DNA from 4 places in the Staphylococcus massiliensis genome. Region 1 is predicted to be linked to each of the others. Evidence: riboswitches for the same ligand, from Rfam matches in the RefSeq annotation. Region 1 holds a riboswitch; each other region holds the start of a gene.
The links. A riboswitch is a leader RNA that binds a small molecule or an ion and turns the genes downstream of it on or off. The one in region 1 is predicted to bind S-adenosylmethionine.
Positions count from the first base shown of each region.

Region 2: linked by a shared signal. The riboswitch ahead of ACF3N8_RS02220 (alpha/beta fold hydrolase family protein) and the one ahead of ACF3N8_RS11400 (methionine ABC transporter ATP-binding protein) in region 1 are both predicted to bind S-adenosylmethionine.
Region 3: linked by a shared signal. The riboswitch ahead of ACF3N8_RS04385 (Na+/H+ antiporter NhaC family protein) and the one ahead of ACF3N8_RS11400 (methionine ABC transporter ATP-binding protein) in region 1 are both predicted to bind S-adenosylmethionine.
Region 4: linked by a shared signal. The riboswitch ahead of metK (methionine adenosyltransferase) and the one ahead of ACF3N8_RS11400 (methionine ABC transporter ATP-binding protein) in region 1 are both predicted to bind S-adenosylmethionine.

Region 1 is NZ_CP171119.1:2,378,616-2,386,525, forward strand. Features, by position in the region: gene ACF3N8_RS11390 (MetQ/NlpA family ABC transporter substrate-binding protein) at 1-310, opposite strand, end outside; gene ACF3N8_RS11395 (methionine ABC transporter permease) at 332-1,027, opposite strand; gene ACF3N8_RS11400 (methionine ABC transporter ATP-binding protein) at 1,011-2,042, opposite strand; SAM riboswitch class I at 2,125-2,228, opposite strand; gene ACF3N8_RS11405 (thioredoxin family protein) at 2,287-2,586, opposite strand; gene ACF3N8_RS11410 (toprim domain-containing protein) at 2,552-2,947, opposite strand; gene gcvH (glycine cleavage system protein GcvH) at 3,040-3,420, opposite strand; gene ACF3N8_RS11420 (arsenate reductase family protein) at 3,485-3,838, opposite strand; gene ACF3N8_RS11425 (co-chaperone YbbN) at 4,115-4,435, shown strand; gene ACF3N8_RS11430 (nitroreductase) at 4,486-5,031, opposite strand; gene aroD (type I 3-dehydroquinate dehydratase) at 5,078-5,815, opposite strand; gene ACF3N8_RS11440 (DeoR/GlpR family DNA-binding transcription regulator) at 6,696-7,460, shown strand.
Region 2 is NZ_CP171119.1:462,798-470,707, forward strand. Features, by position in the region: gene dnaB (replicative DNA helicase) at 217-1,614, opposite strand; gene rplI (50S ribosomal protein L9) at 1,640-2,086, opposite strand; gene ACF3N8_RS02210 (DHH family phosphoesterase) at 2,083-4,050, opposite strand; gene ACF3N8_RS02215 (DUF2232 domain-containing protein) at 4,065-4,967, opposite strand; gene ACF3N8_RS02220 (alpha/beta fold hydrolase family protein) at 5,069-6,034, opposite strand; SAM riboswitch class I at 6,091-6,188, opposite strand; gene serS (serine--tRNA ligase) at 6,625-7,910, opposite strand, start outside.
Region 3 is NZ_CP171119.1:945,277-953,186, forward strand. Features, by position in the region: gene hutU (urocanate hydratase) at 1-916, shown strand, start outside; gene hutI (imidazolonepropionase) at 916-2,151, shown strand; gene ACF3N8_RS04380 (amidohydrolase) at 2,310-3,437, shown strand; SAM riboswitch class I at 3,559-3,654, shown strand; gene ACF3N8_RS04385 (Na+/H+ antiporter NhaC family protein) at 3,724-5,037, shown strand; gene ACF3N8_RS04390 (SRPBCC domain-containing protein) at 5,123-5,608, shown strand; gene ACF3N8_RS04395 (catalase) at 6,009-7,910, shown strand, end outside.
Region 4 is NZ_CP171119.1:1,341,199-1,349,108, forward strand. Features, by position in the region: gene menE (o-succinylbenzoate--CoA ligase) at 1-241, shown strand, start outside; gene menC (o-succinylbenzoate synthase) at 231-1,226, shown strand; gene yidD (membrane protein insertion efficiency factor YidD) at 1,223-1,456, opposite strand; gene ytkD (RNA deprotection pyrophosphohydrolase) at 1,521-1,988, shown strand; gene ACF3N8_RS06590 (S9 family peptidase) at 1,969-2,739, shown strand; gene pckA (phosphoenolpyruvate carboxykinase (ATP)) at 2,784-4,373, opposite strand; SAM riboswitch class I at 4,531-4,644, shown strand; gene metK (methionine adenosyltransferase) at 4,756-5,958, shown strand; gene ACF3N8_RS06605 (NERD domain-containing protein) at 6,135-7,040, shown strand; gene ACF3N8_RS06610 (CrcB family protein) at 7,100-7,456, opposite strand; gene crcB (fluoride efflux transporter CrcB) at 7,449-7,820, opposite strand.

The sequences.
Region 1 (7,910 bases):
CTACAGATTCAATTTTATATTTCTTGTCTTTCTTCTCAGTGTCTAAATATGGTGTATGTTGGAAGAAGTTAGCATCAAGCTCTCCAGCATCTAATAATTTGTTAGGCGTCGTATAATCGTTAATTGTTTTAACTTTTAAGTCATAGCCCTTCTCTTTTAAAAGCGGTTTAGCCTCTTCTAAAATTTCAGCATGTGGCGCTGGTGAAGCACCTACTGTAATCGACTTATCATCACCATCTTTTTTAGCTTCTTTATTACCACAAGCTACTAATACAAGTGTTAACACTAATAAAAATAATAACCTTTTCATAATTAAATAACCTCCCATAAATTAACGTTTATCTATTTTTCGAGCGATAAAATCACCTGAAAATTGAATGATAAATACAAGTAATAAAATAAAGATTGTTGAAATCAAGATCACATCATTTTGATTTCGAGTAAAACCTGTTAAATAAGCTAAGTTACCTAAACCGCCTGCGCCAATAACACCCGCAATTGCAGTTGAACCAACTAAAGCGATAGATGTAACTGTAATACCTGAAACTAAAGCTGGCATTGATTCAGGAAGTAAAACTTTAAATACGATAGCCCACGTATTCGCTCCCATAGAAGTAGCCGCTTCAATAACACCTTTATCTATTTCTTTTAAAGCAATTTCAACAAGTCTCGCATAGAAAGGTGCAGCTCCAATAATGAGTGCTGGTAATGCACCAGTCGGTCCACTAATCGTTCCTAATATTAAACTCGTAAACGGTATCAATAATAGGATTAATATGATAAATGGTATCGCTCGGAATAAATTCACGATAAAGGAAACGATACTGTAGAACACTCTACTAAATGTCGATTTGCCCTTTGATGTTTGGAAAAGCAATATCCCTAAGATAAGACCGAATACAAAAGCAAATAGGGTTGAAACAACGGTCATATATACGGTTTCATATAAAGCAAGCCAAACTTCATCCCATTTAATGTTCGGCATCGTGATCATTTCTTGTACGATTTCACTAAAGCTTTTGCCCATCTTGAAGCACCTCCACTTCTACATGATGATGCTCAAACGCCTCAAGCAACGTATCAATCGAAACCGATACTTTAGGAATATGAACAATTAAATAGCCAACTTCACCTGATTTAAGATGCTTGATATGCGCCTCTAAAATATTAATAGAAACGTCTAACTGTTTTGAAATTTCTGAAATTATAGGTCGTGTTGTATTCCCATCGACGAACTTTAAATGCAATAAATGACCTTCTTGAAACGCGTCTATATATGTATGAGTTTCAATATCAGACTCTTGATTTAAATCCTTCTTAACAAAACGTTTCGTTACATCACTTTGAGGGTTCTCAAACACATCTTTAACTGAACCTTGCTCTATCACACGTCCTTGTTCCATCACAGCAACCTCATCGCATATTTTACGGATGACTTGCATTTCGTGTGTGATTAGAACAATCGTTAAGTTCTGTTCTTCCTTTATTTGAACAAGTAAATCTAGGATTTCTTCTGTTGTTTGAGGGTCTAAAGCACTTGTCGCTTCGTCACATAATAAAACTGTAGGGTCGTTCGCTAAAGCACGCGCAATACCAACACGTTGCTTTTGACCACCTGATAATTCAGAAGGATATGCATCCTCCCGGCCTTTCAAACCTACACGTTCTATCAAGTTTCGTGCACGTTGTTTTGCTTCTTGAGTCGGAACCCCAGCAATTTCGAGTGGAAACATAACGTTCCTTAAAACCGTTCGTGACCATAATAAATTAAAGTGTTGGAAAATCATACTAACCTTTTGGCGTTTCTGCCTAAGTTCCTTTTTAGATAGCTTTCCTAAATCTTCACCATCGACTAAAATTTGGCCTGATGTAGGTTGCTCTAAATAGTTAAAAAGCCGTATCAACGTACTTTTACCTGCACCAGAGAAACCAATAACCCCAAATATACTACCTTTAGGAATTGTAAGATTAACATGATCAACTGCAGTAACGTTAAGTTTTTTCGTTGAAAATGTTTTAACAATCTCTTTAAGTTCAATCACACTATCTATCCTCCCAAAGCTTACTAAATAAATGAAAAAAGCTTTCTCTTAAAATAATAAGAGAAAGCTATCTAGTATCTTTCTCTCATCTTCAGAAATCCAAAAGATTTCATGTGACTTGGCACCATATCCTAAGACGGTTGCCGGGCTTCATAGGGCACATCCCTCCACCACTCTCGATAAGAGTATTTGTCGTATTCATTTATTGTTTATAATCCTACCACCTAAAAAGCGATGCGTCAATCTAATTTTTCAAATTTTCTAACAAATTGGTAACTGATTGAAACGCATACAGTCTTTTTACTTCTTTACCGTATGACATAATCATAAGTATCGGTACTGATTGGATTTCGTGTTGTTGATTAAATTCTGGTAGTACATTCAAATCCAACTTCGTGATAGGAAGCTTTGTAATTTCGTTTGCGATATCGAGCATTCTTTCAGAAACTTTACAGGTACCACATGTAGGTGTATAACCGAATATTAAATGTTTCTCTTTGTCAAAATGCTCAGATATATTGTTCGATTGCTCTGTAACATTCATGGTACGTGTATTTTCCCTTCAAAACAAAATCTTTCTTAACTTTAAAGCCAAATCTTTCTAATCGACGTGATAAATAATGTCTAGGACAACGTGAAACTTCGTTATAAGTAGAATCAATGTAAATATGCGTACTTTCACTTAAATACATTCTAAACCACTTTCTGATTTTTTCCCCTTCTTCATCAGCATCAGCTAAGATGAAGACATCCTTGTCGTATAAATCATCAAGCATGTTATCTATTTTTTCAATACTCATCGTGCCATGAGTACAGATTATTTCAACTGATTCATTTAATACTTCTTTAACGCGTTTTTTATCTGATTTACCTTCTACAACAATTACTTTTTGAATCATCGTCATGGTATTCACCCTCTAAAAAATTATTGTCCACGTAAAAGGATTAAAAAGAAAAACTCCATGATATTATGTAATATCGTGGAGTTTAGGGCATATTATTCACCAATCATTTCTTCGTACTTTTCAGCATCAAGTAATGCATCTAATTGACTTTCATCACTTAATTCAACTTTAACCATCCATGCCTTTTCATACGGAGATTCGTTAACAAATTCTGGGCTATCTTCTAATTCGTCGTTGATTTCAACTACTTTACCAGATACTGGCGCGTATAATTCTGATACAGTTTTTACTGATTCAACGCTACCAAATGAATCCCCTTCGCTGATTTCTTCGTCAACTTCTGGTAATTCAACGAATACGATATCTCCTAATTCGTTTTGAGCGTAGTCAGTGATACCAATTAATACAGTATCTCCATCAACTTTTACCCATTCATGTTCTTTTGAATATTTTAATTCCTTTGGCACTGCCACGAAAATCCCCTCCTAAATATATTTACAATTCAATCATGCCATAACAATTCATGGCAATCAACTATTATAGCCATGTGTTACGATATTCTTCTTCTTTAAAACCAAGCGTGATTTTATCACCTAAAATCGCCATTGGTCGCTTAACAAGCATGCCATCTGATGCTAAAAGTTCTAGTTTTTCGTCATTAGATAATGTCTTAAGTTTATCTTTAAGACCAAGTTCGCGGTATTTCGCACCACGTGTATTAAATAATTTGTTGATGTCTACACCTGTTTGTTCAATAATCTCTTTGAATTCTGATTCATTAGGTGTAAATTGGATTAAATCAATAGGTTCATAGCTTACACCGTACTCTGTTAAGAATTTTGCAGCTTTCTTACATGAAGTACAATTTTGGTATTGGTAAAATTTGATCATGGCTTAAAAACCTCCTCAACTTGTTAGTTACAATATATCAAAAATTTATTAAAAATGCTCTGTTTTATAATAATTCATAAAATTATAATTGAGATTAAATTTGAAATAATCCATAAATTGAACATATTTAAAATTTAAGTGTAATCAGAAACATCCGCAGCATAACGCCTGCAAAATAAAACGTAAACAATAATCTTTATTCGCTTTTAGAAATACGTTATATTTAAACTACAATTATAGATATTAGTCAGAATATCTTTTAAGGAGTCGATATAAATGGAACCTATTAAAACAATGGATACTTTTAACGATGTTATTAAGAGCGATGCACCAGTAATCATTAAATTCGAAGCCGATTGGTGCCCAGATTGTAAAGCAATGGATATGTGGATTGATCCAATCGTTGAAAAGTACAATGACTATAAATGGTATGTTGTAAACCGCGACGAAGTTGAAGAAGCAGCTACTACTCATGAAGTAATGGGTATTCCAAGCATTTTAATCTTTAAAGACGGCGACAAACTCGCACACTTACATTCAGCAAACGCTAAATCACCTGAGCAAGTTGAATCATTCCTAGAAGAAAACTTAAAATAATGAATATAACCCTATGAACGAATTACGTTCATAGGGTTATTTTTTACAAATTAGCCTTCGAAACGAGATACATATTCATCATTTTTACGTGGCTTAGCTTTAAATTCATCCTCTAAATCTGTGAGATATAGAAAACCAACAATAGACTCATCCGCTTCAACTTTAAATAAATCTTTTACTCTCGGATTAAAGATATAATCTGGTGTCTTCCAACAGGTACCAATGCCAACTTCGTGTAACAATAGTAGAAGGTTCTGAGCGAATGCACCAACAGCTAGCATATTCTCATTATCTTCACGTTGTCTTGGATCACGTTTTGCTACAACTACTAAGAATCCACCTAAATTTGTCACAGCGTTGTAGTGGCTTTCTTGCTTATCTTCACTTTTAGGAAAAGCTATTTTACTTAATTTACGGCTCATTGCACCTAAATCATCTTTAGGTACATGCACCACGCGCCAAGGTTCTCTTAGGCAGTGATTAGGTGCATGTGTGGCAAGATTTAACGCTTCATATAATTTATCCTCATCGATAGTCATATCTCTTTTGAATTTCTTAATGCTTCTTCTATCTTTGATTGCGTCTCTTAGTTCCACTATATTCGCCTCCTACAAATGATAACTATTATCAATTATAGGGAATTTATATGCTTTTAGCAAATTGTTGATAAAACTTAAGCTGATTTTTTAGTGTTTTTACTGGAATTTGGCCAGGTGCTTGACTATCGTTTAAGCAACCATATGACAAGTAGCCACCATACATATTTTGAGCGGTACGCGTCATTATTCCTAAGTCTCCCATAGATATACCAACGACTTTAGCGTCTAGGGAATCACGTGCATGTTCTAATACTTCAAGCAACGTGAACGTATCTTTATGCGAAAGTGGCATTACCGCAATTTTCAAGATATCACCTTGTAATTGACTCATATGATAGTACGTTTTTCTAAGTACATCGCTTGATGGCGTATATTTGAAATTATGATAGGATATCAGCACCTCAATATGATGTGCTTTAGCTTTAGCGACAAGCTTTTCAAGTAGTTGCGTATTAGAACGCTCATCCCACTCTATATCAATCATTTGAAACCCAGTTAAATTCAATAAACGCTCAAGGTACGTTAAATAGTCCTCTCCTTCAAGTTGACCTTTCCCACCTTGAGCACCCGTACGATACGTTAGCAAAATGGGAAGCTCTAAATGGGCATCGCTTAATACGCTTAAATACTGATCAATACTTGATGCTTCAATATGATCAATCTGATCAATTCTTAGTTCAATAACATCAATATACTCCTCGTTAGCCTTAATATCCATAATGTCTTGATTTAGTTCATTTAAATGTTCAGGCGCTATCGTTACAGCAACTTTAGTATCCACATGTTCACTTCCTTTTTAAATTTATGTGTAAATCGCAACAAAATACACGATGTGTGTACATATTTGAAATACGTATATTAACATGATTTCCCTTGACTTCAGGAATAGCAGAGTCAAACATATATTCATTAAAAATATAATAAAAAACTCCACGATATGGGTAGGTCCTAACCAGAATGTGTAAAGTAAACTTACGATAAACATTCCTATGAACAACTGATTACGCATAAGCTTCCATAATAACAAGTATATAAATACTGTAACTTCTATAACAGGTTTGATAACACCGTAAAGAAAGACATTTTGATAGAGTTGGCCTTTTGCATTGAAAATAATAAATTGCCCATAGTAGGTCTGCATATTCGTGAAAAATAGCGTTAATATCCATAATAATTCAACGACAATAAAGGTTGCTAAAAAATAAATAAAATCATCTATTGAGATATACCGACCTTTAGGCTTAATTTCTAGAGATATGATATCGTCGTAATATAAATAAATGGCTACGAAAAAGATTATGAATACTTTAATAATAAACATTAAATTGGATGCTTGTTGAAATAGTAACAGAAAAGATTCTAAAATGAGTAGGACAACAATCCATTTCATCCAGTTCAAATTGAGCCTTTTCAAGGAAACGATGCAACTTTGAATAATTTTGAAAAGTGTCATAAGATGTTGATTCATAGAAGTCTCCTAGTATAATATAAATCGGTTTTTAATTTTAAAATTAATATAATTTTACAACACTTTAAAGACACGCGCTATAAAAACTTTATTGGACCAACCTTATTCCACCCTATCTCGCTTCAAATAACTATCTTTTTAAAGTTATTTACTGTAAAATTTACATACTAATTCGACGAAAGGAAGCATTCTAATGTTAAAAGAAGAAAGATTTAATGCAATCGTAGAACTTGTAGATCGTGACGGTACCGTGCAAGTTAATGACATTACGCAACGCTTAGGTGTTTCTGATATGACAGTAAGACGCGATTTGTCAGAGCTTGAAACTTTAGGGCTTTTAAAGCGGGTGCATGGCGGAGCTAAAAGCCTAAACGTTTATCGACCGACTGAGTTGTCTCATCATGATAAACAAATTATGAATCGTGACCAAAAAGAAGCAATCGTCCAAGAGGCGCTGAATTACATAAATGAAGATGAAACGATTTACTTAGGTCCAGGTACGACGGTACATATGCTTGCTGAAGCGATGGACTTCAAGCATTTACGTATCGTAACGAATTCTCTACCTGTCTTTGAAACATTGACATCAAAATCAAATGCGCTTGATGTATATCTATTAGGTGGCAAGATGCGTGAACGTACGCAAGCCTTTAATGGCGATATTACTAATCAAACGCTAAAGAACATGCACTTTCATAAAGCATTCTTCAGCTGTAATGCCTTGAAGGATAACGACATTATGACTGCGACGATTGAAGAAGGTCAAACTCAAGCTATCGCGATTGATAATGCTGTGGAAACTTATTTATTAATGGATGCTTCTAAAATAGGTAAAGAAGATTTCTATACGTACTATCAGTTAGACGATGTGTCAACACTGATTACCGATAAAGGTGCTAAAGACCGTCTTAAAAAATTAAAACAATATACACAGGTTAAAATCTCTAAATCAATTTAATGGCTATAGCGTCCTTACTTAAGGTTTTGAGACATAAGTCGTGAAATAGAGCCTTTAAGCTTTATTTCATACAATTCTCAAAACAGCTGACTCAAAGGGCGGGGCCCCGGCAAAGAAATTTGCGTAGCAAATTGACAAGCTATGCAAGCCGGGGCTCTTTCTCATGAACAAAGAAGCCTGAGCTTCTTTGTAAGTCCAACTACCGTATTAAAAATACGAGTTGGACTTTAGAAGACTACAGGCTCCGGCCATGCCCCAGGAAAGCATGCTGTTTAAGGGAATTGTAGTATTATGTCCCAGCTCCACTTAAGGGCGTTATAGCTTATTTTTTATCTTTTTACATGTGTTTAAAAAATAGTCAACATACCTAAACACCTATCCGTTGATTTATGTTTGTTAATGTTTTATTATAATGACGAATAAACAAAAACAAACAAAATCGATTTCCCC
Region 2 (7,910 bases), 490 kb from region 1:
AAACATAAAAACGAACATTTATTTGACTTTTTAAAAGGCGTGCGCCACCGCGATTACGAACCAACAAAAGCCCGCTAAGGCCGTCGTTACAACGTTTATCGCTCAATACATTCTTTTTAAAAATACATACTTCTGAATGATTATGAACGATAAATCAATACAAAAACCGTACATTAAAGCATAAAAACTTTTAAATGTACGGTTAAATACTTCGCATTACATTTCTGCGTGTGCGTAATCAATGTCTGTAAATTTATTATATTGTTTCATGAAGTGAAGTTTAACGGTTCCTGTAGGGCCGTTACGTTGCTTGGCGATAATAATCTCAATCTCACCATTATCATCATTCGTTTGAGGTAAGTTGTCGCCATCTTCATCGTCGTCATCTTCACCACGGTTATAATAATCTTCACGATATAAGAAAGCTACAATATCCGCGTCTTGCTCGATAGACCCTGATTCACGAATATCACTCATCATAGGTCGTTTATCTTGTCGCTGTTCAACACCACGTGATAACTGACTGAGTGCAATCACAGGGCACTCCATCTCTCTTGCGATAGCTTTCAATGTACGCGAAATCTCTGACACTTCTTGTTGACGGTTATCTGACATACGAGAACCGCTTCCTTGAATCAGTTGTAAGTAGTCGATCACAATCATATCGAGGCCGTGCTCTTGTTTAAGACGACGACACTTTGATCTAATATCTGTGATTCGAATACCTGGCGTATCATCGATGAAAATCTTCGTACGTGACAACTTACCGACTGCAATCGTGAAACGATTCCAATCTTCTTCAGTCATCGTACCGGTACGTAAACGGTTTGAGTCTACGTTACCTGAACTACAAATCATACGCGTTGCGAGCTGGTCAGCACCCATCTCTAGTGAAAAGATACCTACCGTAAATTGATCTTCGTGTGTCGCAACCTTTTGCGCAATATTTAGTGCGAAGGCAGTCTTACCGACAGATGGTCTTGCTGCTAAGATGATTAAATCATTGCGGTTAAAGCCCGCTGTCATATTATCTAAATCACGGTACCCTGTTGGGATACCAGGTGTTTGACCACTATTCTGATCAAGCAATTCTGCATTATCGTACACATCACCTAAGACGTCACGAATATCTTTAAAGCCGTCACTCTCACGTGTAGACGAAATATCAAGAATACGTTTTTCGGCGTCATTTAACACGACTTCTAAATCTAACTCATCATTATAACCATCATTTGCGATACTCTCAGCAACATAAATCAACTTACGCTTAATCGCATGCTTAATTACGATGTCGATATAATGATCGATGTTACGAGTTGTAGGTAAGTTATTCGCAAGTTCAGCGAGATATGATGGTCCACCTGACTCACTGAGCTTACCTTCAGTCGTGAGTTGTTCGAGTAATGTAACGATGTCGATCTCTTTGCCGTCTTCATTTAAATTCATCATGGCACGGAAGATGTGTTGATGTGCCATACGATAAAATGACTCAGGAAGTAAGACTTCCTGAGTTGTTATAATCAGTTCTGGATCAATGAGAACTGCACCAAGTACAGACTGCTCTGCTTCATTGTTATGTGGCATTTGATTTTGTTGTTGATACATACCATCCATACGGAGCACCTCATTACCTTACGTATTATTTTTCCACTGTGTGAACGCGTAATGTACCTTCTACTTCTTTGTGAAGTTTAATTGGTACGTTCGTATAACCAAGTGCGTGGATACCATTTGGTAAATCCATCTTACGTTTATCTACTTTGATATCATGTTGGTCTTTAAGTGCTTCAGCGATTTGTTTCGTGCTCACTGAACCAAATAATTTACCGCCTTCACCTGATTTAGCCGTAACTTCAACTTCTAATTCACTTAAACGTTCTTTTAACTTTTTAGCGTCTTCTAATTCTTGTTGTTTTTCTTCTTCTTTACGTTTATTTTGTTGTTCTAATTGTTTTAAGTTACCTGGTGTTGCTTCAACTGCTAAGTTCTTTTTTAAAAGGAAGTTATTCGCATAACCTACTGGTACGTCTTTAACTTCGCCTTTCTTACCTTTACCTTTAACATCTTCTGTGAAAATTACTTTCATGATTCGTCACTCCTATTCATCTGTTCTGTAATTGCTTCTTGAAGTTGTGCGATTGCATCTTCTATATTTGAATCTTTAAGTTGTGTTGCAGCATTTGTTAAATGTCCGCCGCCACCTAATGCTTCCATCGTAAGTTGCACGTTAATTTCACCAAGCGAACGTGCTGATATACCAATTAAGTTCTCTTCACGTTTCGCTACCACATAGGATGCCTCAACGCCATCAAGACTTAATAATTCGTCTGCCGCCTGAGCGACTGTTACCGGATGATAAATCTTTTCGTCAGAGCCATGTGCGATTGCTACGCCATGATCTTGTAATTCTACCGTACGAATTAATTCAGAACGATTAATATACGTATCAATATCATCCTTTAAGAAATGTTGCGTCAGAATTGTATCTGCACCGTGTGCTCTTAAATAGCTTGCTGCATCAAAAGTCCTAGAACCAGTACGTAGTGTAAAGTTGCGTGTATCTACAATAATACCTGCAAACATCACTGTCGACTCTAAACGTGTTAAACGTTGTTCTTTAGGTTGATACTCAAGCAATTCTGTAACAAGCTCAGCAGTCGAACTTGCATAAGGTTCCATATAAACAAGTAATGGGTTTGATATGAAACTATCACCACGTCTGTGATGGTCAATAACCACACGACGGTTTGCTTTATTTAAAATATTTTCATCAAGAACCATTTCTGGTTTGTGTGTATCTACAACAACGAGGGTTGTCTTAGATGTCATGATATCCCAAGCTTCATCCGATGTAATAAAGCGTTCTTTAAGTTCTGGTTTCTCATCAATTTCATTCATTACTCGGCGTAATGTTGGGTCTATATCTTCTTCATTTAATACGATATATGCATCAAGGTTATTCATCATCGCAAATCGTGATACCCCGATAGCTGCACCGATTGCATCAAGGTCAGGTCTCGTGTGACCCATAACAATCACTTTGTCACCTTCCATTAAAATGTCTTTTAAAGCGTGAGAAATAACACGCGCACGAACTCGCGTACGTTTCTCCATCGGGTCAGTCTTACCGCCATAGAAACGAACGTTACCATTCATATTCTTGATGGCAACTTGGTCACCACCACGACCTAGCGCTAAGTCTAAGCCTGATTGTGATAATTCACCTAAATCAATGAGGTTATCTGAACCTTCACCGATACCAATACTTAATGTAAGTTGTGCACGGTAACCGACACTCTTTTCACGAAGTTGACTTAAAATATCAAAGTTCGTATCTTCAATTTCCTTTAAGATACGATGGTTTAAGTATGCGACAAACTGGTCTGAGCTATAACGTTTAAAGTAAACGTCATGCTCTGTTGCCCAGCGGTTAATCACTCTTGTAACCATTGAGTTGATTTCTGAACGTTGTGTGTCGTTCATATTCTGCGTGATTTCATCATAGTTATCTAGGAAAAGCGTTGCAATGATTGGACGCTGATCTTCAAATAATTGAGAAGTCTGTACCTCTTCAGTAATATCGAAGAAATAAAGTACGCCTTCCTCTTCTGCGTGACTAACACGGTAGTGATATGGTTCGTCTGTAATTTCGATTTCTTCTGTCTTTTCTAATTGCTTTAAAATATTAGGATAAACCTCATTAATCGGATCCGAAATGACGTTACGATCAATGCGATCATGCATAAATTGGTTTAACCACTCGATTTGGTCATTTTCATCGAGAATGACGATACCAATCGGCAACGTCTTTACTGCTCTATCACTCGTTCCACATATTTCACCACTTAGTTGATTGACGTATTCGTCCATCTTCTTGTAAGCGTGTCTTAACATGAAAGCTGTAATGATAATCATTACGATAAGACCAATCGTTACAAATAAAGCCAATAACGGCCTAAATATGAACCATATAACAACGATAGCGATCGATGTAATCACCATTAAAAGATAAGGGATTAACAGTGACTTTTTAGTGGTTTGACGGTTCATTTTGTCACCTCAAATCATTTTTTAATGAAGCCTTTTAAATTTATACCTAAATCTAACATTCCAATGAGTCTCGTAATCGGATAAAAGATAACACCTAAAATCACGAAAATAACGGATACCGCTGTAGGGAATCGTTTCTTGTGCGCGAAGTAATGTATTAAACTTAATCCTTGAATAAACATAACTAATTGTAACATAACTTGTAAGTTCAATAGAATGCTTGTCCATGTGTTAATTTCCGTTGTAAACATCATACCCAATAATACGACAAAATATATCCACAAGAATGAGCGGTTCATTTCCCATGAATACAAGGGTTTGAATGATGGTGTTGCAATCTTAAATTCACGTAACATTGGAAAAGTGATGAGTAGATTTAAAAATACAATGAATATGATAAAAAGTACTAAAAATGATGGGAAAGACGCACTTAAGGTATGAATACTATTTTCTAACATATCCATTGACTCTTTAGACACATCACTTACTTTTTGCGCTTCTTTCATTAATGATTCTAACGGTTTAATCATTTGATATGTGAGTGGAATCATTTTTATACTTTGTAAAATCATGATAACCACTAAAGTGATCAGACTTGATATAAATGAAGCTAAGTAAAAAATGCGTTCCTTTGATGCGCGTTCTTTTAACAATTGACCGATCACGGCACTTAAAATAAAGATGATAATTACAATACTTAATGCAAAGACACTTTTCGTAAGCGTTGTAATTATCACCGTGATTAATGCACTCATGCCAAATGATGGAATTGATTTGTGCCATAATACGATACCTGGAATTGTTGCAAATAAAAGTAACAATACGCTAAGCCATGGTACGAAGCTTAATATTATAGCTAAGACAATCATGACACTTGTAGCAATCATCGTTGCTTTAACATCTATTTTCGAAAACAATAATGCCACTTCCAAACTTTATAATCTTTAATCTCTATTCTACAATCTTTAGCGTTGTTATACAATTGTAGTATATTGATTTACAAATCATCAAATTCGGTTTATTTACGCTTATTTCGCGTTACTTTTAAAAAATGATATAAGTTGGGTGCCCATATATTGAAGTTCAATAAAAATCCATCATGACCTACGTTGTCAGGCACATAGAAATGCCTATGATATTTAAATCGTTTCCCTACGTGATAGACGTCTTCGTTTGGATACAATAAATCGTCTTTAAATCCTACTGTGAGGACTTTAGTTTCGAGCGATTTGAAGACTGCATCAACATCTTCACGGCCTCTATCAATATTATGACTGTCTAAGACGTCGAGCAGTGTCAGGTAACACTTCAAATCGAAGCGTTCCTTGAATTTGTCTCCTTGATACTTCTGGTAACTTACCACTTCTTCAGGCGTAAAATTTTCTTCGTAAGACTTTGAAGATCGATACGTTAAGAACCCAATTTGTCTTGCTAAACTTAGCCCTTCCTTACCCGCTAAATGTATACTTTGTCTCGCTATCTCATTGAATGCGCGGCTATATGAAGATGTCTTACACGTTGAAGCGAGAATTACGGCTTTCTTAACGTTAAACTGGTTATTATATAGCAGTTCTATCGCTTGCATACCACCTAAGGACGCTCCGATTAAGATATCAATCGTTTTAAACCCTAAGTGTGAAATACCGATTTCAATCGCGCGAACGATATCTCGTATCGTTAATCTCTCTGGAAAAGCACGCTCAGTTAATGCTGAACTTGAACCAAATGGACTACCTATAACATTGAACGTTAAAAATTGATAATCATGTACAGGCATATATCCCCCATCAATGATTTCTCGCCACCAGCCTGGATCATCATCTGTACCATAAGTTAGATGGTTTCCTGTAAGCGCATGGCAAATGAGGACGAGTGGTTGACCCTTGTAGCCTACGTGCTCGTATCTGAGTTTAAGATTTTCTATTGTTTCACCTGATTCAGTTGTAAATTCACCTAAATGTAACGTATCTACTGTATAGTTCATTCCAAAACCTCCTTGCATATTAAAAAAACACCTTACTCGATTGTAAGGTGTTTGTAGACTTATCAATCGAATGAACGTTGGTTGTAGCACCGTGTCTTGAGATCGGTTGCTGAAGTCTCATCGGGCCAAGTCCCTCCACTTCTCTTAATAAGCAATATGAAATTGATTAAGTTAATCATAACTTATATGGCTTTATTATTAAAGTGATATGTCAAAATATTCTGATAAAAATTACTTTATAGCATCCTTAGTTACACTTCCGTTTGTCTGAAGTAAGACAAACGTCATACTCGGAAAGCTAATATTATGGCGTTTTATTGCTTGTGAATTTTTACTCGAAAATTTAGACTTCCCTGATATTTTTAGACACCCTTCAAACTCCCCTACCCCACCAGGGGGGGTTACTTAATTTAAATAAAACCCTTGATTTAAAGGGCTTTTAAAAAAGAGGCGACCTTAAAAGCAACCTCCCCTCTTCTTAAGTACAATTCATCTTTAATGTCTTAGCAATGATAAAAAAAGAAAGCAACTAGATCGATTCGTAACCGATCTAGATGCTCCTGTTAAAAGCCATTTATAATGTTTAAGATTTATTTATTGATTGGTTCAATCTTAGTTTTACCACCCATGAATGGAACAAGCGCTTCAGGGATTGTAATAGAACCGTCTTCGTTTTGATAGTTTTCAACGATAGCTGCGAACGTACGACCTACTGCTAGACCACTACCATTTAATGTGTGTGCAAATTCTGGTTTAGCATCTTTATCGCGTTTGAAACGGATATTTGCACGGCGTGCTTGGAAGTCAGTTACGTTAGAGCAAGAACTGATTTCTTTGTATTCATTGTAGCTTGGTAACCAAACTTCTAAGTCGTAAGTTTTGCTTGCGCCGAAGCCGATATCACCTGTACATAAGATTACACGACGATATGGTAAGCCTAATTCTTCAAGGATGCTTTCAGCGTTCTCAGTCATTTCTTCTAAAGCATTCCAAGAATCTTCTGGTTTCTCGAAACGTACTAATTCAACTTTGTCGAATTGGTGTAAACGGATAAGACCTCTAGTGTCACGGCCTGCAGAACCCGCTTCACTACGGAAACAAGCTGACATTCCAGTGAATTTCTCAGGTAAGACACCTGGTTGGATAACTTCGTCACGGTAATAGTTTGTTAAAGGTACTTCAGCAGTTGGGATTGTGTAAAGACCTTCTTTTTCAACTTTGAATAAGTCTTCTTCGAATTTAGGTAACTGACCAGTACCATACATTGAATCAGCGTTAACTAATTGTGGTACCATCATTTCAGTGTAACCGTTTTGAGTTGTATGTTTAGTAAGCATGTAGTTCATTAAAGCACGTTCAAGTAACGCACCATCGTTTGTTAAGTATACGAAACGTGCACCAGAAACTTTTGCAGCACGTTCAAAGTTAGCCATCTTAAGATCTTCTACTAAGTCCCAATGAGCTTTGTAATCGAAGTCGAATTCACGTGGCGTACCCCATTTTTTAACTTCAACGTTGTCTTCATCTGAATCACCTTCAGGTACATCGTCATGAATGAAGTTTGGTATACGTGCTAATTTATCTTCAATTTCAGTTTTAACTTCTTTTAATTTAGCGTCTAAGTCTTTGATTTTGTCGCCAACTTCACGCATAGCTTTAATCGCATCATCCGCGTCTTCTTTATTACGTTTTTTCTGAGCGATTTCTTCACTTGCTTTGTTACGCTCAGCTTTAAGTTGTTCAGTTTCGTTAATGTATTCACGGCTTTTTGCATCAAGCTCTAGAACTTCATCAACAACACTAGGCTCCATACCTCTTAATCTAACTTTTTCTTTAACGTAATCAGGTTCATTTCTAAAAACTTTAATATCTAACA
Region 3 (7,910 bases), 970 kb from region 1:
AGTGGATATCATCACTGACCAAACTAGTGCACATGACCCATTAAATGGTTATGTTCCACATGGTTATTCTTTAGAAGAAGCGAAAAAATTACGTGAAGACGATCCACAAGAATACGTTAAAAAAGCGAACGCTTCTATGCGTAGACACGTTGAACAAATGTTAGAATTCCAAGAAAAAGGTGCCATTGCATTCGACTATGGTAATAACATTCGTCAAGTAGCGCATAACGAAGGTTTAGAAAACGCATTTGATTTCCCAGGTTTCGTTCCTGCATACATCCGTCCATTATTCTGTGAAGGTAAAGGACCTTTCCGTTTCGCTGCATTAAGCGGTGATCCTAAGGATATCGAACGTGCAGACGAAGAAATGCGTAAATTATTCCCTGAAAATGAAAAACTTAATCGTTGGTTAGACTTAGCTCAAGAAAAAATCTCATTCCAAGGTTTACCATCTCGTATTGCTTGGTTAGGTTATGGTGAACGTGCGAAAATGGGTGTAGCACTTAATAAATTAGTGCGCGACGGAGAAATTTCAGCACCTATCGTTATCGGCCGTGACCACTTAGATTCAGGTTCAGTAGCAAGTCCTAACCGTGAAACTGAAGGTATGCAAGATGGTTCTGACGCTGTAGGTGACTGGGCAGTACTTAACGCTTTAATCAACACAGCTGCAGGTGGTTCATGGATTTCATTCCACCACGGTGGCGGTGTAGGTATGGGTTACTCACTTCATGCTGGTATGGTAGTTGTAGCTGACGGTTCAGAAAAAGCTGAAAAACGCTTAGAACGTGTATTAACTACAGATCCGGGTATGGGAGTAGTAAGACATGCTGATGCAGGTTATGACATCGCTAAAGAAGTAGCAAAAGAAAAAGGTGTTCATATTCCAATGATTACAGAGAAAGGTGATAAGTAATGAACGATTTAGTTATTCAAAACATTAAGGAGCTTGTATTACCTAAGAAGACTGACAAACCTTTAAAAGGTAAAGCACTTGATGAATTAGAAATTGTTGAGAACGGTACAGTTGTCGTTAAGGACGGTAAAATCGTTTATGCTGGTCCGCATACAGAAGAGTACGAAGCTGAAGAAACAATCGACGCTACTGGTAAAGTTGTATCACCATCTTTAGTAGATGCGCATACACACTTAATTCACGGTGGTTCTCGTGAACACGAAATGAGCTTAAAACGCCAAGGTGCTTCATATTTAGAAATCCTTGAACAAGGTGGCGGCATCCTTTCTACAGTAGAATCTACACGTAAAGCATCTGAAGATGAACTATTCGAAAAAGCAGAACATGACTTATTAACAATGATTCACCATGGTGTGTTAGCTGTTGAAAGTAAAAGTGGTTATGGCTTAGATAAAGAAAACGAATTAAAACAACTTAAAGTTTCAAATCGTTTAGCTGAAAAGTATAACCTAGATATGCGTCACACTTTCCTTGGACCACACGCTGTACCTAAAGATGCTGAATCAAACGAAGCATTCTTAGAAGAAATGATTAATTTATTACCTGAAGTTAAAGAATATGCAGACTTCGCTGATATCTTCTGCGAAACAGGCGTATTCTCAATCGAAGAATCTAAGCGTTATATGCAAGAAGCTAAGAAACATGGTTTCGACGTGAAAATCCACGCTGACGAAATCGACCCATTAGGTGGTTTAGGACTTGCAATTGATGAAGATGCAATTTCTGCTGACCACTTAGTTGCTTCAAGTGACGAAGATAAGAAAAAACTTAAAGATAGCGAAACTGTAGCTGTATTATTACCAGGTACAACATTCTACCTTGGTAAAGAAGAATATGCAGATGCACGTGGTATGTTAGAAAACGACGGTGCAATTGCAATCGCTACAGACTACAACCCAGGTAGTTGTGTAACTAACAACTTACAAATGGTTATGGCTATCGCAGCATTAAAACTTAAATTATCACCAAACGAAATTTGGAATGCTGTAACAGTTAACGCTGCTAAAGCAATCAACGTTGATGCAGGTACTATTAACGAAGGTGACAAAGCGAATATCGTGCTTTGGAACGCACCTAACCACGAATTCGTTACGTACAAATATGGTGTTAACCATGTAGATAAAGTTATCAAAGACGGTAAAGTTATCGTAGATCGTGACTTATCTTTAAAATAAAGCATTGACTAAATGCTATACCCCAACGCTTTAGATAAGTGTTGGGGTATTTTTATAATCTTTTTTACGCTATGTTATCACAAAATTCTAAAAATTGTGTTATCATAGCACTATAGTTTTCGTTAGGCGTATTTTTAAATAACAGGGGAGTCGATATCATGTATGACTATGAACAAACGATTGAATGGAGACGGATGTTTCATCGCTATCCAGAACTTTCTGATGAAGAATATCGTACGACTAAAAACATTAAGAAGATCCTTAAAAAGTTCGACATCAAGATATTAGATTTTGACCTTGAGACGGGTGTTGTTGCTGAAGTTGGTTCAGGGGATCGCATGATTGCCATACGTTCAGACATCGATGCCTTACCTATTCATGAGGAAGTGTTTAACACCTTTAGATCTAAATATGATGACGTGATGCATGCATGTGGTCACGACATTCATATGGCGAGCGTGCTAAGTGCTGCAGTTAAGTTAAAGCGCATTGAGGATGAACTTCAAGGGAGTGTGAGATTTGTCTTTCAACCAGCAGAAGAACTTGGTCATGGTGCTACAGACATGGTTAAGGCGAATGTGTTAGAAGGTTGCGAGGCGATACTTGGTTTTCACAATTATCCTTCTTTAAAAGTCGGTGAATTCGGAGTGAAATCAGGTATCTTAACATCTAATGTTGATCGTTTCGAGTTTGAAATCACTGGAAAAGGCGCGCACGCAGCGCGACCGGAAGATGGTAACGATCCTTCAATCGTTTTAGGTCAGTTAATTACAAGCATACAATCTATAGTAAGTCGCAATGTTTCAGCGTTTGATCGCGCTGTTGTATCTATAGGTGAAGTGACAAGTGGTAAAACATGGAATGTCATTCCAGAGACTGCTTATGTACAAGGTACCGTGAGAACCTTTGATAAGAAGGTTCAAAGCTATGTTGAAAAACGATTAAAAGACATTGCGACTGGCTTAGAAACCATGTTTGATGTCGATATCAAGACAACCTATACTCATTTACCTGGTGCTGTGTACAATGATTATAAACTTACTGAACAATCGATTGAAGTGGCAAAAGAAACTGGATATGACGTAACAATTTTTGATGAACCACTCACAATTGGCGAAGATTTTTCTGGCTTTACGAAGCACTATCCAGGTGTGTTCGTTATGATTGGCTCAGAAAGTGAGTATCAGTTGCATCATCCGAAATATGATCCAGATGAAGGTATTCTAGAAAAAGTACCGGACTATTTCGTGACATTAGCGAAGCGGTTACTTAATCAGGAAAGTTGATTGATTAAGTGTACCAAATATATTTAATTAAGAATTAAATTTAAATCATGTATTGATTAAATGTTTTACCAATGCTAAAATGAGTTATTAACTCGAGCACAAATTCAAAAATCTTATATAGATCTTATCAAGAGAAGTGGAGGGACTGGCCCTACGAAACTTCGGCAACATGGTGATGCGTGTGCCAATTCCAGAAGCAATATGCTGAAGATAAGAAGTTAAATTCAACCTTTCTTCTTTTTCACATATTAAAGAAGAAAGGTTTTTATTTTAAGGAAGTGATGATATGACAAAGGAAAAGGGAAATGTATGGGGCTTATTGCCTTTATTAATATTTGTAACGTTATTTATCGGAGTAGGCATTATCACTGGTAACTTTAGCACGATGCCTTTAAATATTTCGATTATGATTGCTGTAGTAATTGCATTATTTATGAACCATAAAACGTCCTTTAGTAAAAAGGTCGACGTCTTTACGAAAGGTGCAGGACATTCTAATATCATTCTAATGGTATTTATCTTCTTACTCGCAGGTGCCTTTTCAAAGGTGACAGAAGAGATGGGAGGCGTTGAGTCAACTGTTAACTTAGGTTTATCTTTGATTCCCACTAATTTATTACTCGTAGGGTTATTCTTAATTTGTATGTTTATTTCAATCTCAATGGGAACGTCCGTAGGTACTGTTGCAGCGATTGCACCAGTTGGATTTGGAATTAGCCAAGCAACGGATGTATCAAGCGCACTTGTGATGGCAACTGTAGTAGGTGGTGCGATGTTTGGTGATAACTTATCTATGATTTCAGATACAACGATCGCTGCTGTACGTACTCAGAAGACGCAAATGAAGGATAAGTTTAAGGTGAACTTTAGGATTGTATTACCTGGTGCCATTTTGACAATGGTGCTTTTATGGATCCTGACGCATGGTATTACACTCGATCAATCTAAGTCATATGATTTTAATTTAGTGAAAGTGATACCTTATTTATTAGTACTTATTTTGGCTTTAATCGGTGTTAATGTCGTGATTGTGCTGTTATCTGGTACGCTCTTATCAGGCATTATTGGATTTATAGATGGCTCGTTTGATTGGAAGGGCTTTTTAAAGGCAGCCTCTGAAGGTGTCATTGGTATGGAAGACACGGCGATTATCGCGCTCTTAATCGGTGGTTTAATTTCGATTATCGAGTTCAATGGCGGTATTAGATGGTTGCTTGAATTTGTGAATGCCAAGGTTAAGTCGAGACGCGGTGCAGAACTTGGTATTGCTGGCCTTGTCAGTGTTGCTGATATTTCAACAGCGAATAATACGATTTCAATCTTAATGGCCGGTCCTCTTGCGAAAAGGATTGCCGACAAGTACGACATTGATCCAAGAAAGTCGGCAAGTATCTTAGATATCTTTGGTAGTTGTTTCCAAGGGTTCTTACCGTATAGTCCGCAAGTTATTGCAGCAGCTGGTGTCGCAAGTATTTCACCAGTAATGCTAATTCCTTACTCGTTCTACCCATTCATTCTTGGAATTAGTGGTGTTGTCGCGATTATACTTGGTTTACCAGTTCTTAAATCTAAACGAAAAGCCGCTCATAACGAAAATTAAGACCATATAGTTTTTGACTTTGTGTATTATACGTTAGAATATATATTAACAAGTATGATAGACGAAGAATGGATGTGTAAAGCTAATGCAAGAAGAAACAGTGCAAATTGAAATTGTTCGTTTAATGAAAGTTTCGCCTGAAACACTATATCAAGCTTGGCTCCACCCTGAATTATTGCGTCAGTGGTTCTTAACAACGCCAAGAACGAATCAAAAGCTCGACAATGACCCTGTAGAAGGTGGAACTTACGAAATTATTGATGCTAAAAATCAAAAGGAATTACGTGTAGTTGGTACATACCAAGTACTTATTCCTGATCAACACATTGTCATGACAATGGGTATGCCGCATTTAAGTGATGTTGAAGATTTAATTGAACTTTACTTTGAGGAACGTGAACCTGGCATTTGCCAAATGACATTTAGATATCAAAGTGATATTCCTAAGGAGCGTCGTTTAACACGTCTTGAATACAAGCAAAAGAAAAAGGAATATCATGATTCCACTGTGCATGGATTTGAAATGATGTTTGATAAACTACAACAAGTAATTGAAGAAGACGACGAATAATTTCCTTAACAGCATGCTTTCCTGGGGCGTGGCCGGAGCCTGTAGTCTCCGGACTCACGCTACTCCCCTAGGAGTCAGCTGTTAGGAAATTATCTTACTCTTACGAATCGTATTTCATTAAGAACAAATTGAATCAATGACTGAGATGACCGACACGTATGCGTGTCGGTTTTTCTTTTGGTGATAGGGCGTAGCTATCTAAAAAACGTTTGTGGTGCTATAGGGCTTTTCAAGGAGGGGCGCCACGGAGATGATGTAAATAATGATTATTGCTATGTAACATATTTCATCCATGACATATTATTACAATAATTGGTAGTAATTTGCTTGTAGCGTTTTTAATGTTTCGGAAGTGGTAAATAGGAAGTATATCTACATATATCTAAAGGGAGGATTTACTGTGGTTAACAAAAAAGAACAAGATTTAGAAAAAGATATTGTAAATAATGACGGTAAAGCAATGACGACGAACCAAGGTCTTAAAGTAAGCGAAGATGAAAATTCACTACGCGCTGGTGAACGTGGTCCTACACTTCTTGAAGATTTCCATTTCAGAGAAAAAATGACGCATTTCGACCATGAACGTATTCCTGAACGTATCGTGCACGCACGTGGTTTCGGCGCACATGGTGAATTCGAATTATATGAAGACTTATCTGAATATACGTATGCGGACTTCTTAACAGATACGTCTAAAAAGACACCAGTATTCGTACGTATCTCAACAGTTCAAGGGTCAAAAGGTTCTCCAGACGCAGTTCGTGACGTACGTGGTTTCGCGACTAAATTCTATACTGACCAAGGTGTATTTGACTTAGTAGGTAACAACATTCCAGTATTCTTTATTCAAGACGCTATTAAGTTCCCTGATTTAATTCATGCTGTTAAACCAGAGCCACATAACGAAATGCCTCAAGGTGGTTCAGCTCACGATACTTTCTGGGATTTCTTTGCACAAAATCCTGAATCAACACATACAGCTATGTGGGCTATGAGTGACCGTGGTATTCCTAAGAATATTCGTCAAATCGAAGGTTTTGGTGTGCATACATTCCGTTTAGTAAACAAAGAAGGTAAAGCACATTTCGTGAAATTCCATTGGAAACCTGTGCACGGGTTAGAATCTATGGTATGGGATGAAGCGCAAATTGTTTGCGGTAAAGATATCGACTTCCATAGAAAAGACCTTTATGAATCAATTGCGAAAGGTGATTACCCAGCTTGGGAATTAGGTCTTCAAATTTTACCTGAAGAAGATGAATTTAAATTTGACTTTGATATTTTAGACCCTACTAAGATTTGGCCAGAAGACGAAGTGCCAGTTAAAAAAGTAGGTAAAATGACTTTAAACCGTAACGTTGATAATGTATTTGCTGAAACTGAACAAGTGGCATTCCACCCAGGTCATATTGTTCCAGGTTTAGACTTTACTAATGACCCATTATTACAAGGACGTTTATTCTCTTACACAGATACTCAAATTTCACGTCTTGGTGGACCTAACTTTCATCAAATTCCAATCAACCGTTCAGTAGCACCGGTTCATAACAACCAACGTGACGGTATGCATCAAATGAACGTACACCGTGGTCAAACGGCGTACCATAAGAATGCGATTAACAACAATGATCCTCATACAACACCGCAATCAGAAGGTGGCTTCGCTCATTACCAAGAAAAAATCGATGCGCATAAAATTCAAAAACGTAGCGAAAGCTTTAAAGATTACTATAGCCAAGCTAAGTTATATTTAAATAGTTTAAAACCACATGAATTCGACCACACAGTAGATGGCTTTTCATTCGAATTAGGTAAATGTGAAAAAGTAGAAGTTAAACAAAACGCAGTAAACCAATTAAACAAAGTAGACCGTAAATTAGCTGAACGCGTTGCTGAAAATATTGGCGTTGAAGTTCCTGAAGTGAACGAAGAAGTACGTTCAGATAAATCTGATAGTCAATTAACATTAGAAAAATTTGAACGTCCATTACCAGGTCATTCAGTAGCGATTGTAGTAGATGGTGAAGTAGACGAAGAAACGTTAAAAGCTTATGCGAAAACAGCAGCTAACAACAAATTAAACTATGCGTTTATTTCTCATAAACCTAAACACATCACTGAATCATTCGGTATCACTGAAACGTTCGATACTGTTCACCCAGTATTATTTGATAGCTTAGTAACGTTATCTGATGATACACCATTATCTAAAGAAGCAGAGTTCTTTATGGAACAAAGCTTTGTTCACTGCAAACCACTTGTATTAACTGAAACTGCTAAAGCTAACCTTAACAGTGACAAA
Region 4 (7,910 bases), 1.0 Mb from region 1:
ACATGCAGACGTTGATGATGCGATGTGTATTGGTATCAATGACGACACCTGGGGACAAGTACCGATGATGTACTATATTTCTGAAAAGGATTTAAGTGAGGAAGCGTTACGTTCTTTCTTAAGTCACTATCTCGCTAAATATAAATGCCCTAAACAATTTAAGCGGGTTCGTCAATTACCTTATACCTCTACAGGTAAACTGATTCGTAAGCGCTTGGAGGATACGATTCATGAAGATTAAAAGCTTTCAATTTCACACGGTTTCACCTCAATTTAAGCATCAAATACGTACTCGTAAAGTTGAAATGACGCATCGAAAGACGCTCATACTTGAAGTAATCACGACTGACGATAAGGTGTATTATGGTGAATGTAATGCCTTTGAAACGGATTGGTATTTAAATGAAACGATTGAGGATGTTCGCTCTAAATTAACGGAATGGCTTAATAAAAATCAGCACCTGACATTTGATTCGTTTCAAGATGTGCAGCAAGCGTTAGTATCTTTAGAAGCTTTTCCAGCAGCGCGCGCAACACTTGTAATGGCGTTATATCAAGCATTTCATGAGATGCCTACGTTTAAAGTGCCTTTTGGTGCAACGGTAAGTGGAAATTTAGAGGAACACGTTTCTACAATTAAGAAGCTTAAACCGCAACGACTTAAATTGAAGTGGCATGATGACATACAAGACGATTTAACGTTACTTGATCACCATCACATCCATTGTCCAATCATTCTAGATGCGAACCAAACGCTTTCAATCAGCAACTTTCACACAATCGACCGAATCAATCGAGAGATATTATATATAGAAGAACCTTTCAAGCATTTAGATGACTTAAATCATATCTCGAAAGATTACAACATTGCGATAGATGAACATGCTTCAAGCTATAAAGATATAATGAACTATTTAAAGTACCCGCAAGTTAATACGGTGATCATCAAACCTTTTCGAGTTGGCGGCAATGATATTGCACTTGAACTTATTCAAACACTTCAACAAAAGGGCGTTCAAGTTGTAGTAGGTGGCATGTACGAACTAGGTTTAAGCCGCTATTTCACAGCGTTTCTCGCAAGTCATACAAAATACCCAGGTGACATTACGCCAGCTGGGTATTACTTTAAAGAAGATATCGTACATGAATCAGGCGTGCTTTCTAACGGTAACATCCAATTTCAGCCACCAAAGGTCGATGCACGCACATTAAACGATGAAGTCTAATGGTGATGTTTCTTTTTATTCGGAGGTACTGGGTCAAAGCCACCCTTATGAAATGGGTGACATTTACCAATTCGTTTAATACCTAACCAAGTGCCTTTAATCGCACCATGTTCTACGATTGCTTGGCGCGTGTACTCTGAACATGTGGGATAGAAACGACATGTAGGCGGCGTTAATGGTGAAATATAGTGTTGATAGATATAAACTAGAAATAAGAATACACGTTTCATATTATGCCTCCATGAATTATAATCAAACCAATCATACCATAAAATTATTTTAGGAGGTGCTGATGTGATTTTTAAAGACAAAGACAATACGCCAGTTCATGTGACATTTAAGTCCGATTCCGAGCCTTCAGACGGTGATCACGTCTTAGCATTTCCAATTTATCAGAATCAACTTTTGTTTACGAAACATCTTGAACGCGGCATTGAATTTCCAGGCGGTAAACGTGAGGCGGGTGAATCAAGCATTGAAGCTTTGAAGCGGGAACTGTTTGAGGAAACCGGTGCGACTATTGAGGCACATTATTTTATCGCACAGTATGAGGTCCTCGCTGAAAAGCCCTTTAAAAAAGATGTCTATGTAGTGCTGGTATCTGAGATCGTAGACAAAGCGGATTATTTAGAAACGTCCGGTCCAATTTTATTTAAGTCACCTGACGACGTACCCCATGAAGAACGCAGTTTCTTAATAGAAGATAAAGCGATTCTAAAATGTTTAGAAAGAGTGATTGAGCTTGGCTTTTACAAAATATAAGAAAATGCCAATCGCATTATCTACGCATGAAGCATACGAAGTTACATATGAGGTCGATGGGTTTCACGTCAAAGGTTTATTATTCAAGCCTTTAAAGGAAGCGCGTCGTATCGTAATGTATTTGCGGGGTGGTAAAGGTCAGGTTGGTAGAGTTCGACCTGCGCGCATGATGCAATTTATGAATGCTTCAACGGTTGTATTTGCGCCTTACTATAGAGGTAATAATGGTAGCGAAGGGCATGACGCCTTTGCTGGCGCGGACTTAAATGACGTTATAGAAGCGGCACATATTTTAAAGGAGATGTATCCCGAAACGCCACTACATTTAATCGGATTCTCAAGAGGTGGTATTCAAGGCTTATTAACATTTCAAGAAGTCGGTGCAACAAGCTATATCATATGGGGAGGCGTGTCGGACCTACGTTTAATGTACGAAGAGCGCGTTGATTTGCGAGGTATGATGAGACGCATGATTGGTCACCCTAAGAAGCAAAGCTCAGTTTATGATGAGCGTGAAGCTCTGAACGCAATAACACAGATGAGCCCTCCGATATTAATCGTACATGGTGGTGCGGATGAACAAGTGGGGATTCATCAAGCCTATCATTTGGAAAAGCACTTAAAACAAGTAGGCGCTACTTATGATACGTTATATCAATTGGAAGAAGGACATGTGCCTCGTCCAAGCGCTTTAAAAGATGTACTCAATTACATACAAGATTGGATGGCACAAACAGAATCAGAAATTTAAAAAAACCGAGACGCATAACGCGCCTCGGTTTAATTATGATTGAATTATTTAAAGCCACCGTCTTTTTCAAGATCAGCAGTTTCTTCACCGAATTTCTTGAAGTTTTCTTTGAAACGGTTTACTAAGTCTTTAGCTTGCTCATCATAAGCTTCTGCATCTGACCAAGCGTTCTTAGGCATTAAGATTTTAGATGGAACGTCTTCGATTTCTTTTGGAATATTTAAACCAAAGATGTCGTCTTGTTCATATTCAGCGTCTTTAAGTTCACCGCTAATAGCTTGGTTAACCATTTGACGTGTATATTTTAAGTCGATACGTTTACCATCGCCATACTTACCACCAGTCCAACCAGTGTTTACTAAGTAAACATCAACTTCGTGTTCGTCGATTAATTTACCTAATAAGTCAGCGTAAACTTTCGCGTTTAATGGTAAGAATGGAGCGCCGAAACAAGTAGAGAATGATGGTTCTGGTTCAGTAATACCACGTTCAGTACCAGCTAATTTAGAAGTGAAACCACTTAAGAAGTGATACATAGCTTGGCTCTTAGTTAATTTAGAGATAGGTGGTAACACACCGAATGCATCTGCAGTTAAGAAGATGATTGTGTTAGGGTGTGCAGCTTTTGATGGTACCACAATATTATCAATATGGTGGATAGGGTAAGCAGCACGTGTATTTTCAGTGTACTTATTATCATCAAAGTCAACGTCACCATGTTCATCAACTACAACGTTTTCTAAAACTGTACCATATTTTAAAGCACTATAAATTTGTGGCTCTTTATCTTTTGAAAGATTAATTGCTTTAGCGTAGCAACCACCTTCGATATTGAATACACCGTTTTCGTTCCAACCGTGCTCATCGTCACCGATTAATTTACGATCTGGATCAGCTGAAAGTGTTGTTTTACCAGTACCTGATAAACCGAAGAATAAAGCAACATCGCCTTTATCTCCAACGTTAGCTGAACAGTGCATACTCATGATATCGTTTTGTGGTAATAAGTAATTCATTACTGAGAAGATACCTTTTTTCATTTCACCAGCGTACTCAGTACCGCCGATCAAGATTGTTTTATGTTTGAATGATGTAATAATGAAAGTTTCTGATTTCGTGCCGTCTACTTCAGGGTCTGCTTTAAAAGTAGGGGCAGAAATAATTGTAAATTCAGGATTAATAGATTCTGCTTCCTCTACGCTTTCTGGGCGAATGAACATTGTTTTTGCAAATAAATTATGCCAAGCAAGTTCATTAACAACAGTTAATTTTAGCTCAGAGTCTTTGTCACTACCTGCATAACCATTGAAAACAAATAATTCATCTTTTTCATCTAGGTAATTAACGACTTTATCATAAAGATTTAAGAAAACTTCTTCAGAGATAGGTTGGTTAATATCTCCCCAATCTACTTCGTCAGCGATTTCAGGATCATCTACAATGAATTTGTCTTTAGGTGAACGACCAGTATATTTACCAGTTTTCATGTTGATAGCACCAAGTTCTGTTAATTCACCTTCATCTCTTTCTAAAATTTTGTTATATAATTCCGTTGTGCTTAATTGAAAATGAGACGTGTCTTTTGCTATAATGTCATCAATCTTCGTGTTATTCGTCCCCATGTCAATTGTCATATAGAATCCCTCCAATAGTTATTACGGTAATGTAAGCATTTACATGAAATTAGTATAACACATTTGTATTATTATTCCATGCTATTACTAGAGATTTTAAAGATTTTCATAAAATTGACAAGCTTAATAAACTTAGGTAGTATGTAGCTAACGGATTCTCTTATCCTGAGTGGTGGAGGGACATGGACCCAACGAAGCCCAGCAACCTCTTTTATCCTATATAAAAGAAAGGTGCCAAACCGTTTGCAGACAATAGTCTGAACGATAAGAGCGAATGGACGGATTAAGCCTTCTCTCTATCTTAATAGTGAAGAAGGTTTTTTTATTTAGCTCTATAAAATCAAAGAGAATTTTCGTAATATAAATTTTAAAGGAGTATAAAATGACTACTAACAGAAGATTATTCACGTCAGAATCTGTTACTGAAGGACATCCTGATAAAATTGCTGACCAAATTTCCGATGCAGTTTTAGATGAAATTTTAAAAGGCGATAAGAATGCGCGTGTTGCCTGTGAAACGACAGTAACAACAGGAATGGCGCTAATCGCAGGAGAAATTTCTACATCAACGTACGTCGATATCCCTAAAGTTGTACGCGAAACAGTTAAAGGCATTGGTTATACACGTGCTAAGTATGGATATGACTACAAAACAATGTCTGTATTAACTGCAATTGATGAGCAATCACCTGATATTGCTCAAGGTGTTGATCGCGCATTAGAATACCGTGATGACGATAAAGAACAAGAAATTGAAGCAACTGGTGCTGGTGACCAAGGTTTAATGTTCGGTTTCGCGACGAATGAAACTGAAACATACATGCCTTTACCTATCTATTTATCACACCAATTATCTAAACGTTTAAGCGATGTACGTAAGGATGGTACTTTAGCTTACTTACGTCCAGATGGTAAAGTACAAGTTACTGTTGAATATGATGAAAATCATAAACCAGTTCGTGTAGATACGATTGTTGTGTCATCTCAACACCATGAAGATATTGAGTTAAGTAAAATTGAAAATGATATAAAAGAACATGTTATTTATCCTGTCGTTGCTGAAAACTTAATTGATGCAGAAACGAAATTCTACATTAATCCTACTGGCCGTTTCGTAATTGGTGGGCCACAAGGTGATGCAGGTTTAACAGGTAGAAAGATTATTGTAGACACTTATGGTGGTTATGCGCGACACGGCGGCGGTGCTTTCAGTGGTAAAGATCCAACTAAAGTTGACCGTTCTGCTTCATATGCAGCACGTTATGTAGCTAAGAATATCGTTGCAGCAGGTTTAAGTGATAAGTGTGAAGTTCAACTCGCTTATGCAATTGGTAAGGCCGAGCCTGTATCTATTTCAATTGATACATTCAACACTAACAAAGTTCCTGAGCCGTTACTTGTTGAAGCGGTTCGAGATATCTTTGATTTACGACCAGCAGGTATCATTGAAATGTTAAATTTACGTCAACCAATCTATAAGCAGACTGCAGCATATGGTCATTTTGGACGTACTGACATCCAATTACCATGGGAAGAAATTGATAAAGTTGATGCATTAAATGCTTTTATAGAAAAAGTTAAATAGTTTTAACAAAAAATCATACGAAACTATCGAATGATAAGCTATATTCTATTATAATAGGGTATAGCTTATTTTAAATCAGATTGAGCCGTTAAAAATAGAAACATCATACATAGTTTACTTTGTAAATTGAATATTTCTGTTTGTCTGATTGTAGAAGAAAGGGAGCGTTTTATCATATGGCTTTAGATGCAATAAGCATTAGTTTAATTGTAGCAACACTACTTGCAATTATATTCTTTATCCTATTTCTCGTTGCGCTTAGCAGCAAAAAGAAAGCAAAACAAAAATTAGAGGATCAATATAACTCTAAACATTCAGAATTACATCAGAATCATGAAGAAGCTCTAGAGAAAGAAAGAATAGAAAATAAGAAAACGATTACGAAACAAAAAGAAGATTACGAAGCTACGGTAAATTCAAAAGATAGAGAAATTGATGCTTTAAAATTATTCTCTAAAAATAAAAGTGAGTATATCACTGACATGCGTCTTTTAGGTATTCGTGAACGCTTAGTAAATGAAAAGCGTATCCGTCCTGAAGATATGCATATTATGGCAAACATCTTTTTACCAAAGCAAAACTTTGAAGATGTTTCTAGAATCAGTCACTTAGTACTTACACGTACGGGTCTTTATTTAATCGATTCTCAACTTTTAAAAGGACATGTGTATTACGGTGTTAATCAGTCTCAATTTGGAAAGCTTCCAGTTATGGAACAAGTTTTCAACACGCTTGATTTAGAAATAACTGCACCACATACGATTGTTTTAGATCAAAATGATGATAAACATTCTTTATCTGTAGTTGATTACACAACACATATTACGAAAGTTGAACGTTTAGCTGAAACGTTAAAACGTGAATTAGATTTAAAATACCTACCAACAACGCTTTTATACTTTAACCCTAAATATGATGGCGCAGTAACAATCTCTAATTTCCAAGAGACGTCTCATACTCGCGCGTTAGTTGGACCTGAACAACTTAATGAATACTTTAATAAGTTCGTCTTCCACGGACGTATTCAATACAATGTTGAAGAACTGCAAGAAATTATGGATAAAATTGAAAGCTTCAATTAAATTGAAAGCACTATAGCGATACCGAATAGGTACGCTATAGTGCTTTTTTTAAACCCTATTTACACGTAGTATCCCAATAGACAACATAATAATCCTAGGACAAATTGCACCAAAGCATAGATATAAAAGTAAGGTGAAGGTTTATTATCGTCATTTAACATTTGAATCAATTCGTACATCATTGTAGAAAATGTTGTTAAACCACCTAACATGCCTGTGACAATTAAAGTTTTTAATGAATCATTTAAATCGAACTGCGATATATATCCAATTAAAAAACATCCCACTAAATTAACAACAGTTGTTGCTAAAGGAAAGGTTACTTTAGGGAAGGACTTTTTAAAAAGATTCGTAATCAATCCTCTTAAAACAGCTCCGACGCCACCACCTAGTAGCACGAGTAAGATTTTAATCATGTTTAACCTTACCTCCTAACGCAAAACCCTTCATGCAAAATGTAAGTCCCGCTAAAAAGCTTAAAATTGCGTATGAAAGTGCGAGCCAAATTTGATGATGATTAAGCATTTGAACGATTTCAAATTGAAAGGTTGAAAAGGTTGTTAGTGCGCCGACAAACCCTGTCGTAACGCCTTTCTTTACATTAGGATGATCTTGAAATAGTTGTATCGCAGCATGGGACAGGTATCCCATTAAGAAAGCACCGATTATATTTGCGATAAAGGTACCAACTGGAAGGTCTGTAGGCTCGTGGAGAAATGAAAGAAGGTAGCGAAGCAAGGCACCAATCGCGCCTCCTATAAAAATATATACATATTGCATATTGTCACCTCATTAAAAAAAGAGTGAGGCAGAAACCCGATGTGGTTCAAAGATTTCTTAATCTCACTCTGGCAATTTGCCTTAATCGAA